3 regions of the Shewanella sp. LZH-2 genome follow, and region 2 is predicted to be linked to each of the others. Evidence: predicted binding sites of a transcription regulator. Region 2 holds the regulator's gene; each other region holds the start of a gene.

Region 1 (4,816 bases), 190 kb from region 2:
TTTGAGGGCGGGTTTGATGGCGGCGGTGACGAGGGCGAGCCAAATCAATAACCCAACGAGGAGTAAGATTTGCCATACTCGACCAAGATCTATGTATTCATATCCTTGATGGCCAAAGAGAAAGTTCATATCGAGGTCAAAATACTGTTGTACCCCAATCCATTCGCCCGCCATTGAACCGAGCACAACCACCACTAAGGCTACCCAGAGTACGTTAACGCCTATTCGTTGATATTTGGGTTCATGGCCCGATAACGCAGGTGCAATATACAGCCCTGTACCTAACCAAGCAGTTGCGATCCAAAATACGGCTAATTGGGTGTGCCAAGTACGCGTTACTGAATAGGGGAGTATTTCCGCAATAGGTAAACCATAAAACTCTTGGCCTTCTACCGCATAGTGAGCGGTAATGCCTCCGAGTAAAATTTGCAGTAAAAAGAGGCCTATCGCCGTAATGAAGTATTTGCCGACGGCTTTTTGTGAAGCGGTTGGTTTAGTGAAAAACAGCGGGTCTTGTTCCGACGGCTTAGGCAGACTTTCGTGCTTACCGCTGGCATGGTGCCATAGCAATCCACCAATACCCGCTATCAGGGTCACGATACTGAGTATCGACCAGACAATATTATCCGAGGTGGGAGTATTGCCTAATTGAGGATCGAACGGCCAGTTATTAGTGTATGTATAGGGTGCATCTGGGCGTTCAGTGATGGCAGCCCAAGCCCCCCAAAACAGGAACGCATTAAGTTGTTCACGGCGTGTAACATCGGGCACTGTGCCCTCTTTCATGGCGTATTGTTCGCGTAGTGAACTGAGTTTAGGGTCATCACCAAACAAGGATAAATAGTGTTGATTAACCGTGCGAATTGCTTCTACCCGTGTGGTCGATAGCCTGATAAGCTGAGTGCCATCGATCTGTTGTTCAACACTGTTATGGCGTAAATCATCCCTTAATGCTTGTTCAAGCCCCGCTTTTTCTTGGGAACCTAGTTGTTCGAAAGGCGTTTGATATTGTTGCTTGGCGCGTAAGTCGAGCCAAGCTTGGGCTTCTCTGTGTAACCAGTCTGCAGTCCAATCGGGGGCGACATAGGAGCCATGTCCCCAAATCGAACCGAGTTGATGGCCGCCCATTGAGCGCCATACTAATTGACCTTGTTCTATATCATTTTCACTAAAGATAACTTGGCCATTCACATCGACAAATGCACTGGGAATGGGTGGTTTTTCTCGATAAATTTCACTGCCTACGCTCAGTAGTACAGTAAATGAGGCAATCAACACTAATAATAGTGCGATAGCGGTGAGTTTTTGTTTGCTCATAAATCCCCTTAATCCAACGTCATTTTGATACCTGTAATTTGCTATTGCGCAATATGTGCCAAGTATTTTTGTCATTGAAAATAAAGGAAAAAATTTAATTAAAATTATTAATAGTGTCTTTTTGATAGCAATAGGGATTGTCATCATGACATTGACTGTCTTTATGACAGCCGTTGGTGGGCCAATGTTGATAACACAATGAACTATTCAATTTAATGTGGTCTTTCAAGGTATTGCGGCGATAAATATAGTTAGATGTATGTTTTTATCGATATAGTGTCTTTTTAGATGGTTACCGATATTTTTTTTTGATTAAAAATGGAAAGTTTGTATTGGATTTATTTTTTAAAGAACTTGATAAATATAAGCTTTATTTTATTTATGCTTATAGTTTGATGTTCTGGTTGTATTTGTCTTTTTATGTGTTTTTATCTGAAAATTAGCCTAAAGTTACTGTTGATGATTATTTTAGTGTAGATGATTGAAATTTAATATTTAAAACTCCAATAATCTGCATTTTTTATGCTAGTATAGAAACACTGAAATTTTTAATTGAGTCATTTTTAATCTAGGTGTTTTTGCTATCGTTTAGCTGAGCCAGCAGCATTTAAGGAGGCATGTGTGGATGCAGATTCCATCAATAGTTTTTTTCTGATCGGTGCCTTACTTACTGCCGTGAGTGTTTTGCTTAGTCCCATGTCATCCCGTCTTGGGATTCCTATCTTATTAATTTTCCTCGCAGTGGGTATTCTTGCTGGTGAAGATGGTCCCGGCGGTATTCTCTTCGATGATTATTCAACCGCTTATCTTGTCAGTAACTTAGCCTTAGCCATTATTTTGCTCGATGGCGGTATGCGCACTCGGGTCGCGAGCTTCAGGGTCGCACTGTGGCCTGCGTTATCCTTGGCAACCTTTGGGGTGGCGATCACCACCAGTATCACAGGCATTATGGCAGCGTGGCTATTTGACTTACATTGGCTACAAGGTTTGCTTGTGGGAGCGATTGTCGGCTCTACCGATGCGGCGGCGGTATTCTCACTGTTAAAGGGACGCAGCCTTAATGAGCGGGTTGGCGCGACGCTGGAAATCGAATCGGGCAGTAACGACCCTATGGCGGTATTTTTAACTGTCACCTTGATTGCCATTCTCAGCAATGTCGATGCCGAGCTATCTGCAAGCTTTATGCTGATTAGCTTTATTAAACAATTTGGGCTGGGAATTTTATTAGGCTTGGGTGGTGGCTGGCTGCTATGGAAATTGGTGAACTTAAGTCAACTCGCTGAAGGTCTATATTCGATTCTCGTGCTCAGCGGTGGCCTTATTATTTACGCTGCATCGAACAAGCTAGGTGGCAGTGGCATTCTGTCGATTTACTTAGTTGGCCTATTCCTCGGTAATAAGCCAACTCGTGGACGTCATGCGATATTAAACGTATTGGATGGAATGACTTGGGTGAGTCAAATCGGCATGTTCCTCGTCTTGGGATTACTTTTAACCCCCTCGGATCTATTAGATATTTGGCTGCCGGGCTTAGCACTGGCCTTTGGGATGATCCTGTTTGCCAGACCTTTAGCGGTATGGCTAAGTTTGCTGCCATTTAAGAGTTTTAGCAGCCGTGACCGCTGGTTTATCTCTTGGGTCGGGCTTCGTGGCGCCGTGCCGATTATTTTAGCGGTATTCCCAATGATGGCCGGGCTTCCTGGGGCTCAATTGTATTTTAACTTGGCCTTTTTTGTGGTGTTAGTCTCTCTGCTAGTCCAAGGGGCGTCACTCACTACGGCTGCACGCTTAGCAAAGGTAGAATTGCCCCCAAAGCCTTTACCCGTTTCGCGTTCGGGGGTTGAAATTTACCCGAGCAGCGAATGGGAAGTGTTTGTCTATCGTTTGAGTGAAAGTAAGTGGTGTATTGGTGAACCGCTAAAACGCTTAGCAATGCCCGATGGTACTCGCATTGCGGCAGTATTTCGCAATAACAGATTATTGCATCCTTCGGGAAGTACGTGCTTAGAGGCGGGTGATATTCTGTGCGTACTCGGGCAGGAAAAGAGCCTTGAAGCATTGAGTAACCTCTTTAGCCAAGCCCCTGAAACCAAGGAGGTTCCACGTTTCTTTGGTGACTTTTTTATCGATACCGAGGTTAAATTGGCGGATCTTGCACCTATCTATGGCTTAACATTAGACGATGAAACTGGCGGCATGACTGTAGCTGATTTAGTTGCTTTAGAGCTAGGTGCGCATCCAGTACTTGGGGACCAGTTTCAATGGCAATCACTCCATTGGGTCGTTGCGGGACTCTATGAAGGCAAAGTCACCAATGTGGGTATTCGCTTACCGGCGGAGGCTTAATCTGGTTTAAGTGTTGTGCTTAACTACCATGTTTAAGCGCTTAGAGCCCTACAAGATGCCTTAGGCAGAAAGATATAAACAAAATGCCAAGCGATTGCTTGGCATTTTGTTTTCTCTTTTAAGCGCTTATCTCGATGTGATTAACCAAAAGCTTACTTATATAAGGACTTATCCGTTGGATCTGGGCGCGTCTTAAAGCGGCGATGGAGCCACATATATTGAGCACGATTTTTATCGATAATCTGTTCAATAATTTTGTTACCACGGATGGCATCGGCGACTTCGTCTTCACCTGGGAAATTATCTAATGGAGGCATGATTTCAATCCGGTAGCCCGTATCTCCTTCTGTGCGCTCAACAAAGAAGGGTAATACCTTGGCCTTACCTAACTTTGCCAGCGTGGTTGCGCCAGTAATAGTGGCGGCATCGGGCACGGCATAAAACGGAATAAACACTGCACTAGAGCGGCCAAAGTCTTGGTCAGCGGTATACCAAATCACATCGGGGTTACGTAAACAACGCACCATCTGGCGTAGATCGCGTTTCGGCACTAAGGCTTTATTCGAACGTAATCGACCTTTCACTTGCAGGTATTCCATCACGGGATTGTTATGTGGGCGGTACACCCCAACACCGGGTTGGAACTGACCAAAAATACGCGCGCCCATTTCCAGTGGTAAGCAGTGCACTGCAAACAGAATCACCCCATGGCCAGCGTTCAAGGTGTCTTGAACGTACTCTTTGCCGGTTATCTGCATGTGCTGTTGGATTTTTTCATCGGACCACCACCAGGCATTAATGGTATCGAAAATCGCTTTGCCCGTTTCTTCAAAGTTACGGGTGAGGAGCGCTTCTCGCTCGGCCTCTGGCATATCCGGGAAGCAGAGGGTTAAATTTCGGCGCGCGGTATGGGTTCTACTGGCCGCAAGTGCCTTGACTAATCGGCCCATGCCTTTGCCTAATTTCATCTGCCATGATAGAGGCAACACTTGGGTAATCCGCATCACTAACACCCCAAACCACATGGGCCAGTGTTTCGGATGATATAAAGATGATGAAAACTCAGCTTTCTCGACCACAAAAATACTCACTACTTTTGAAAATTACTGCTTATTCTAACTCATCTTTTGCTGAAAATTAGGTACAATCACGG
Region 2 (4,816 bases):
TACCCGCGATGGTTATGGTGTGCGTTCATTATTGACCAGTGGCTTTAATCTGGCCGTGATAACAGGCCGCCAGTCTAAAATTGTTGAAAACCGCATGACGGCCCTCGGTGTAACCCATATTTATCAAGGTGTGGATAATAAATTTGTCCCCTATGAAGAACTGCTGTCGCTCTACAATGTCACACCAGAAGAAGTTGCCTATATCGGTGATGATATTGTCGACCTGCCAGTGATGAATGTCGTCGGTCTTGCCGTCTGTGTCGCCGATGGACATCCCTATGTGCGCCAACACGCCCATTTTGTGACCCAGTTAAATGGTGGTCATGGTGCGCTCAGAGAGCTGACAGATCTGTTACTTCTGAGTCAAAACAAATTTACCTCAGCCCATGGGATGAGCATATGAGTCGTGTGACCCTCGCCATTATTGCTTTTTTTGGTACTGCACTCGTGCTGTATTGGCAGGTCCAACAAAAACGCGGTGGCGATACCGATAGCAGCCTGAACGATTCAAACCGACCCGACTACATTATCGAAGATCTGCGCAGCATCGAGTTTAACGAGCAAGGACAAGTCAATAGTCGCGTCACGGCAAAGCACATGGAACACTATGAGCTTAAAAACCAAACCGACTTTATTCAGCCTGTCTATCTTGTGTATCCCGACCAAGGTAAAGCAAAATGGCAGATCAGAGCCGATCAAGGTCGACTCAACAAAGATACTGGCAAGGTTGTATTAGAAAATAATGTTATTATCGATGCCATCAGCCCTGGTGAACCGATACAAACCTTGTCCACCAGTTTTTTAGAACTCGATCTCAACACAATGATAATGACCTCTGACCGCATCATTTACGTCACAGGGAAAGATTTTAATATTCAAGGGCAAGGCCTTTATGCCGACCTTAACGCGCAGGAAGTGCAATTGACCAGTCAGGTAGTAGGAACCTATGAAGCAAAATAACATATTACTTGCCAGCCTAATGCTAATGATAAGCATGAATGCCTTCGCCAAGATCGGTGACTTACAGCAAGAAGTGAAAATTAAAGCCGTCAGTCAAACTGCGGACATTAAAAACAATCAGATCATTTTCTTCGGCCCCGTTGAAGTTGTTCAAGGCTCAATTAAAATCCATGCGGATCAACTCCGTGCATTTTCTGTCGAAGGCGAAAATAGTAAAGTCTTACTGGCTACAGGAAATCCAGCAACCTACAGCCAAATCCTTGATGATGGCCGCCCTGCATCTGCTAGCGCCAAAGAGATTCGCTATGAAATGGCCACTCGGACGTTGACCCTAACTGGTACAGCGACCCTAGACCAAGCGGGTAGTCAAGTTACAGGCAATTTAATTCGTTACGATATTATTCAGCAAAAACTGATCGCCGAAAGTAGCGGCAATGGTGATGATCGCGTAATTACCATTATTCAACCTGATAATTATCAGGAAGAACTCAAAAATACACCAACAGATAAACCTGTGAAAAAACAGGATTCTAAATGACCCAAATCACCTTAAAAGCACAGAATCTCGCCAAGAGTTATAAAAGCCGCCAGGTTGTCAAAGATGTCAGCCTGACAGTAAAAACGGGTCAAGTCGTCGGTCTACTCGGCCCTAACGGTGCGGGTAAAACCACCACCTTTTACATGGTCGTGGGCTTAGTTAAAAGCGATAAAGGCCATATCTTTATCGACGATGATGATTTAACCGCCGATCCTATGCATCTGCGTGCCCGCAAAGGTATTGGTTACCTACCACAGGAAGCGAGTATCTTTCGTAAATTAACCGTACACGACAACATCATGGCGGTACTGCAAACCCGTAAAGAGCTCAATAGTGACCAGCGCGAAGAAGCACTAGAGCAACTGCTAGAAGAGTTCCATATCACCCATATTCGTGACAGCCAAGGCATGTCCTTATCGGGCGGTGAACGTCGACGCGTCGAAATTGCCCGCGCCTTAGCGGCCAACCCCAAGTTTATTCTGCTTGATGAGCCCTTTGCGGGCGTTGATCCGATCTCCGTTATCGATATCAAGAAAATTATCGAGCAGCTTAAAAGCCGAGGCCTTGGTGTACTGATCACTGACCACAATGTGCGCGAGACCTTAGACGTCTGTGAACATGCTTACATTGTGAGTCACGGTAATCTTATTGCCGAGGGCACACCCGCAGAGATCTTAGACAATCAGCAAGTTAGGGCTGTGTACTTAGGTGAACAATTCAGGCTATAGTTACTAAAACAAAGCTAATAAGCCTTGAATTTGAGAGCGCTAGGCTCCATCCATATGATATCAAGCGACCTAAACTCACAATAATAACCTAGGGATCAGCGGTAACATGAAAGCGTCACTCCAGCTCAAACTGGGTCAACAGTTAACCATGACGCCACAACTTCAGCAGGCCATTCGCCTGCTGCAACTGTCGTCATTGGAACTGCAACAAGAAATCCAGCAAGCCTTAGACTCTAATCCTCTTCTCGAGCTGGAAGAGGAGCAATTTGACGCGCCTAGCGAACGTAAGCAAGATATCGCCGATACCGACTTTAGCGAAACGACTGCCCAGCCACAGGAACAAGATAATTCCACCGTGGACATTGCCGAGTCGCTGACCAAAGAATCTCTGCCCGAAGAGTTACCCATGGATACCACTTGGGATGAAGTCTTTACCGCATCGCCAAACTCAGGTTCTGGCGCCAGCCGTGAAGATGACATGCCCTTCCAAGGGGAAACTAGCGAGGGGTTGTACGAACATTTAGAATGGCAAAAAAACCTCACGCCCTTCTCTGAAACCGATTTAGCCATTGCCACCGCGATTATTGATGCCATCGACGATCAAGGTTATCTCACTCAAAGCACTGAAGATATCCTCGAAGCCATGGGCAATCCCGAGATTGAACTCGACGAAGTTGAAGCCGTGCTCAAGCGTATTCAACACTTCGACCCCGTTGGTGTCGCGGCAAGGGATTTAAGCGAATGTTTACTGATCCAGCTATCTCATTTTTCGCCTGATACCCCTCACATCGAAAACGCCCGCATGCTGATCAAAGATCATTTAGATCTGATCGCCGCTCGCGACTTTAGGCTGTTAATGCGTAAGACCAAACTGAAAGAGGACGAGTTAAGGGACAGTATTGCGCTGATCCAAACCTTGAACCCTCGTCCCGGTTTACTCATCACCCCTGTCGATGAAGAATATGTGATCCCCGATGTATCGGTGTCGAAGAAAAACGGCCGTTGGGTGGTCGAATTAAACCCTGACTGCATGCCAAAAATCAACGTAAATCAGCAATATGCAGCAATGGCCCGAAGTTCAAAAAATCAAGCTGATAGCCAATTTATTCGTGGCCATCTGCAAGAAGCCAAGTGGTTTATTAAAAGCCTTGAAAGCCGTAACGAAACACTGCTCAAGGTGGCAAACTGCATAGTGCAATACCAACAGGGTTTCTTCGAATACGGTGAAGAAGCCATGAAACCTATGGTCCTAAACGATATCGCCGAGGCGGTAGAGATGCATGAGTCCACCATTTCACGGGTGACCACACAAAAATACATGCATACCCCAAAAGGACTTTTTGAACTAAAATATTTCTTCTCAAGCCACGTCGGGACGGATGATGGCGGTGAGTGCTCATCCACAGCAATCAGAGCTTTCATTAAGAAACTGGTTGCAGCGGAAAACCAGAAAAAACCATTAAGCGACAGCAAGATGGCTCAACTTCTGGCAGAACAGGGAATTAACGTTGCGCGCAGAACCATTGCGAAGTACCGAGAAGCGATGCTTATTCCCCCTTCCAATCAGCGTAAAAGTTTATAGCCTATTGTGAGTATCGGAGGACGTTTCTATGCAAATAAACCTAAGTGGACACCATATCGAGATTACTGAATCGTTACGGGCATATGTTGAGGAAAAGTTTTCAAAACTTGAACGTCATTTCGAACAGATCAATAATGTGCACGTTGTGCTCAATGTTGAGAAAATGCAACAGATTGCCGAAGCGAGAATCAACCTCACCGGTGGTGAAGTCTTCGCGACTTCAGAGCATGCAGATATGTATGCTGCCATAGACGTCCTGATTGATAAACTTGATCGTCAGGTTATTAAACACAAAGAGAAGTTAACAAAACACTAGCAATGGAACTTCGTACCATACTGCGGCCGGAGTGCACAACCTGCGCCACTCCGGGCAGTAAGAAAAAGGTACTGGAACTCATCAGCGACTTAGCCGCTGCCCAGTACCCCACCCTCTCATCTCAAGAGATCTTCGAAAGCCTCGTGGCGCGCGAAAAGATGGGTAGCACAGGTATAGGTAACGGTATCGCCATTCCACATGGTCGATTAACCGATATAACACAACCCATAGCGATATTGATAAAATGTGAGGAGCCGATAGCCTTTGATGCTATCGATAAACAACCCGTCGATATTTTATTTGCACTACTCGTGCCTGCCGACCAATGTCAGCAGCACCTAAGTACCTTGTCATGCATGGCTGAAAAGCTCAGTGACAAGCAAATATTAAAACAATTGCGCAAGACGCATGATGAAACGGAACTCTATCAGGTAATCATTGGATGAAACTGGTCATAGTGTCAGGGCGTTCAGGCTCAGGCAAATCGGTCGCACTTAGAGTGCTTGAAGATCTCGGCTACTATTGTGTCGATAATTTGCCTTTGCCTTTGATTGGCAGTTTGCTTGAACAGCTCAAAGGCAGTAACGATCTCGTTGCTATCAGTGTTGACGTGCGCAATTTACCAGAGCAAGACAAAGTGCTGGTTAAACAGCTTGCCAGCCTGCCTACGGGCACTGAACTCACCAGCTTCT
Region 3 (4,816 bases), 2.2 Mb from region 2:
GCAGCAAGGCCTAAACATAGTAAACTCGACATGCATATCTAGCCTGTCGAGTTTAGGCTTTAATAAGGCAAGGCTATTGATGATCCCAAGACAAGTTAGACACTATGCGGCAAGGTTCGCAGCGAAAGTGAAACATATCCAATAATGGCTCATCGAGTTTCCAGTCGTGACTGCCACAACGCGGGCAGGGGCGTGCCAGCTCAGATTGCAGATCCTGCCCCCCGACGCGATACAAATAATAGTAAGTGGGAATTTTAGTAAGGTATTCGATTCGGCCGCGTAAATCCCAACCTCGTCTAAATAAATCACTGTTTGGACTCGATAATTCTTCTAGCGCTGCAAATTCTGCCTTAGTGGCGGCCGCCATTTGTAACTCATCACAGGCTTGCCACTCGGTTTGCCAGCGGATAACTCGCTTATGATCGCCATTAAAGGTCGCAGGGATTTGATACAGCGGAATAGGTAATAAGTTATCACCACTACGCAGGGGGGAACACATATGCACATAGCTAGTGTAGAGCAGCTGCCAGCTGGGCGGCTCAGTGTTACTGACCTCAGAATTAATATCCTGACCGATAAACTTTTCACGTGGCGCCAGTAGTTTAGCCTCGGTTAATTCCGCCAGCGCTTTTTTCACCCAAGGGCTATGGTAACGATGGGCCAAACTGTTTTTTTCCGGCGTGAGTAGGCGTACTCGAAATTCGCCCTCATTAAAGGCTACGGCAAATTCGCGGCCGAGGATTTGGCCATTAGCACGATAGGCTTCGAGCAATTGATTGATGGCACGTTCTGCCGCACTGATGGTGGTATCGGCAAAGCATTCAAAGCGCAATTCGGTGACAAACATTAAGCGGATTTTCCTTGGGATTCGAGTTGACTGACACGTTGTTTCAGCTCGATAAGTTCATTTCTGAGTTGCATGATCTCGTTGTTTTTTAACGCGAGGGCCTGTTCAATGCCTTGTTGCAACTGGGCTAACTGTTGCGCCAATGTGGCGACAGTGAGTGGTGAAGCTTCGGCGGTATGTGTTTCTTCAATCACGGGCTGTGATTGGGCCGCTAAACGTTCCCGCTCGGCTTTAGGTACCGATTTAAATTGCTGTAATCCTTGGATTAATATCGGCATAGGGATTTTGTTACCGACACGGCTTTTTATCAGGGCAAGGCTTGGTGTTTTACCGCTGGCTTCGAGTGCGCAGGCTGCTGCTAACACTTGGTCAATGGGACTCATAATAAGTGAAATTCCTTAATGTATATCGTGTTTTTCACTAACTTACTGTGATGTGGTTATTTTAGTTTTTATAAATCAATGTATTGCTGTTTGGCATTGATTTTGCTTTTTAACAATTTTTATAACAAGTACACAGGAAGTCATAATATGAACGCAAATATTAATCGCAAACTCATCGCGGTCACGTTTTTAGGGTTAGCAAGCTTAGGTCTTAGCGGTTGTGTGGTCAATGTCGGCGATGGTGAATCTAAGTGGGATAGCAGCGAATCTTGGGAAAAAACACAGGATAAAAACCGCACTAATCTGACTAAGCTCAGCCTTGGCATGAGCAAAGACCAAGTGATGACGCTAATGGGAGCAGCAGACTTTAGCGAGTCCTATTTACAACAAAGCGCAGGACAAGCAGACAAAGAAGTGTTGGTCCTCTTTTATCGCACTCAGCACTCCCATAGCGATGGTAAAACCACTAAGGATGAATGTACGCCTGTAGTGTTGAGTAACCATGTTTTAGTCGGTTGGGGCGACACTGCGTATCAAAAGATTTAACCCCAACTGCCCCAAAATATACTTGAAAGCCCTAAAAAATTAGGGCTTTCTTAACTGAGCATCAAGCTGCTCAATCAGTTCGGTCCATTGTGCATCAGCCTCTAACGCTTCGGTGAGAAAACTCTTTTGCGCTTGTGTCCAAAAAGGCGCTTCAGTTAAGTGTATTTGTGCTGCCAGCTTGTGAGTCGCAATAAATTGCGCAATAGCATTGGGTTGGCTCTCTAATCCCAGTTGTTCAAATAGATGGCTTAAATCAATTGGCGTAGTATCCATTCGATCTCTCCCTTGGTTAGCTTTTTATCTAGGTTATGCATCTCTTTAGGAAATGCAATCGATGATTAAAATTTGCACTTTTTGGTTTCCTTGATACATTGATAAAGACTCATAAGAGTGTGATCTAAATCAAGGAATTCTAACAATGGACAATAAAACCTTGGATGAGTATCGTGCCGTTTATCTCACCGCAGAAGATTTACGCTTGGCCGCTTCAATTATCTACAATGCGTATCATGATGATCCCTTTTTCATTAATGCGTTATCCACCGCGGATAAATTTGCCTACGAACAAAAATTACGCGCCGCAATTCGCGAAGAACTCAATACTCTATGGCAACAAAAGCAGGCCTTAATCGGACTCTTCGATGGTGCTCATTTAGTGGGGGTTGCTTGCGTTGTCACCCAAGAAGTGCCACTCGGAGAAGGTCGCTATTGGCACTGGCGGCTCAAAATGTTGCTGGGTACGGGGTGGCAATCGACCCAAGCTATGATGAAAAAGGAATCGATTATTTTGGAACTGTTACCCAGCCAGCGTTGTGGGATTTTGCAATTTATTGCCTTAGCGCCAAACGAGCAAGGTAAAGGGCTGGGCCATCAACTTGTTCAAGCGGTAGTGAGTTGGTGCGATGAGCAGCCAAATCTTGAAGGTATTGGGGTATTCACCTCGCAGGAAGCTCATATGCATTTATTTAAACAACATGATTTTGTTTTCTTGGGTGAATTGACTATTGGTGGTGTGGCTGGGCAATTACTTTTTTATACAGGCCAACAAGATGAATAAACGTTATCGCTCTTTCGCTGAGTTTTATCCTTTCTATCTCTCCCAGCATCAAGACAGTCGTTGTCGGCGGCTACATTTTATTGGAAGTATTCTGGTATTGTTTTTATTAGGGGCTGCATTTATCACTGCCGCATGGTGGTTGTTGATGCTGATCCCGCTTGTGGGATATGGATTTGCTTGGGTTGGTCATTTTGTCTTTGAGCGTAATCGACCTGCGACCTTTCAATATCCTTTGTACAGCTTGATGGGGGATTGGGTGATGTTTGTCCAAATTCTTTTGGGAAAAGTAAAGTATTGAATCTGATATTCCGGTAAGAAGCTGACAAGCGTGTGAGAGATCGCTTACAAAGCCTGTAAGACAATATGTTTTCTTGTTGATTGTTTTATAATCTGTAGTTTTAAAAGTTATTTAATTTCAATTTGTTATAAATTCCGCTTTGCTGGTTGAATGAGATTTTCCCGGGTTGTTGTTCTTATGGGGGAACAACAAAGACAGAATTCACGTAGAATTTATTTGTCGCCAAAACACATGGATAGCACGGATTGCAATACGGGCAAAACGGACGCAAGAAGCAACTAATTTAGGTTCTTGGATTTGAACCTCTGGCGGTAGGAAAACTGTCATAAACCAAGGATAGGCTAAGGAAAAGCAGGATAGCTTTGTCAAGGATGATACAGGATATAATACTTGTTAGGACGACAGGTTTCAGGATGATAAAGGACAAGCTTAAGGATTAAGCATGTACTCGGTGCAGGATGTATCGAGTTAAGGGATAAGTATAAGGGTGAACAGCTTGTACTCGTCTATGGAAGGCATTGAGCAGGATGCATTATGGAATGAGTCATAGGATGTGACTGGTGCCGGAATAGGATTTCCGGGTCAAAGGATTGAGTGTTATGGTTAAGCCATAACACAGGGAGGATTAGGGATACAGGGATGCTGTAGGATGCACATAAACGCATGGATGGTGCAGGGAGCACAAATAAGCAGGATGGCTTACAGTGAATAAATGGGGCGTACACAGTGCGCCCTTTTCTTTTTTGTCTTTTGAAGCTGCAGCTTGTATCCAGTCATTTTATAAATATTGAATTGCAAATCCGTCCAATCACCCAGTTCACAGCTCATCAAGATTGTAATATCAACCCGCTTATGCATTGATAACAATGCGCAATGATACTTTTGAGTTGCTTGGTTCTAGTGGTTGATACTAACCAAAGTATATGGAACTTGGCGTCGCTTAGAGGCTGTTCATAATTCTGTGTCAAAATGTCCATTTTTATAATTTTAACGGTAGTGGGATAAAAGGGATTGTCGATTATTGCTCCTTTATGCGGCGATTTACGGCTTGGTTGGTTCTGAGTCTTTATTGGCAAGCAAACTAAATTAGTTGAGAGGATTAAAATTGCCAGTTTCTTTGTGAGATATGTCTCACAAGTATGTAAGTAATTTGTAAGTTTTTTGACTGATAAAAACCGTCATATTCCATCAAATATAGTTTAATCAGTGTGTTAGGTTTTGCTTTTAATCATGTCGTTATTATTGCGGTTTATCTTTTTATTTTAACTAGCGCAAATTTCATCATGACTATCCTAAGATTCATTTGCAGAGGGAGCGAGAGACAACAGGATGTTAGCGGTCAGGATGGCCGGACAGTGTTTAACGGATTAACACTCACGGAATGGTAAGGAAAGACTTTCAGGATGAAAGCGTTACGAACCACGGAAGGATAGACTATCACGGATAGATAGCCTAGTTGCACAGGATTGCGATGGCACAAGGAGTGCAGCAGAAAGGAAGCAACTTAACCTATTTCATGGATGATGCTGGAACCGCTCAGGAAAGAGCAAGCTTGGTAAAAGGAACGCCAAGAGATAGGGATGTACTTGAGTACAGGGAGATATCAAGGATTGAACAGGGATGATGCAGGATGCAAGTTGACGCATGGATGGTGCAGGGAGCACGAAAATAGCGGGATAGCTTAA

What was found. Region 2 encodes sigma-54, which starts transcription at its own class of promoters, with help from an activator protein. Its sites were predicted from a motif close to GTTGGCACGNNNNTNGNNT; they were not measured.
Region 1: the regulator sigma-54 is predicted to act here: its motif matches at 1,362-1,380, upstream of JM642_RS04530 (nitric-oxide reductase large subunit).
Region 3: the regulator sigma-54 is predicted to act here: its motif matches at 1,320-1,338, upstream of JM642_RS13470 (DUF3192 domain-containing protein).

The regions. Positions count from the first base shown of each region.
Region 1 is NZ_CP069350.1:990,935-995,750, forward strand. Features, by position in the region: gene JM642_RS04530 (nitric-oxide reductase large subunit) at 1-1,317, opposite strand, end outside; gene JM642_RS04535 (potassium/proton antiporter) at 1,939-3,663, shown strand; gene JM642_RS04540 (LpxL/LpxP family Kdo(2)-lipid IV(A) lauroyl/palmitoleoyl acyltransferase) at 3,816-4,742, opposite strand.
Region 2 is NZ_CP069350.1:796,978-801,793, reverse strand. Features, by position in the region: gene kdsC (3-deoxy-manno-octulosonate-8-phosphatase KdsC) at 1-403, shown strand, start outside; gene lptC (LPS export ABC transporter periplasmic protein LptC) at 400-960, shown strand; gene lptA (lipopolysaccharide transport periplasmic protein LptA) at 947-1,498, shown strand; gene lptB (LPS export ABC transporter ATP-binding protein) at 1,495-2,226, shown strand; gene JM642_RS03655 (RNA polymerase factor sigma-54) at 2,333-3,808, shown strand; gene hpf (ribosome hibernation promoting factor) at 3,837-4,124, shown strand; gene ptsN (PTS IIA-like nitrogen regulatory protein PtsN) at 4,127-4,570, shown strand; gene rapZ (RNase adapter RapZ) at 4,567-4,816, shown strand, end outside.
Region 3 is NZ_CP069350.1:3,032,683-3,037,498, reverse strand. Features, by position in the region: gene JM642_RS13480 (Zn-ribbon-containing protein) at 74-847, opposite strand; gene JM642_RS13475 (hypothetical protein) at 847-1,230, opposite strand; gene JM642_RS13470 (DUF3192 domain-containing protein) at 1,378-1,776, shown strand; gene JM642_RS13465 (DUF2789 domain-containing protein) at 1,816-2,049, opposite strand; gene JM642_RS13460 (GNAT family N-acetyltransferase) at 2,195-2,833, shown strand; gene JM642_RS13455 (DUF962 domain-containing protein) at 2,826-3,131, shown strand.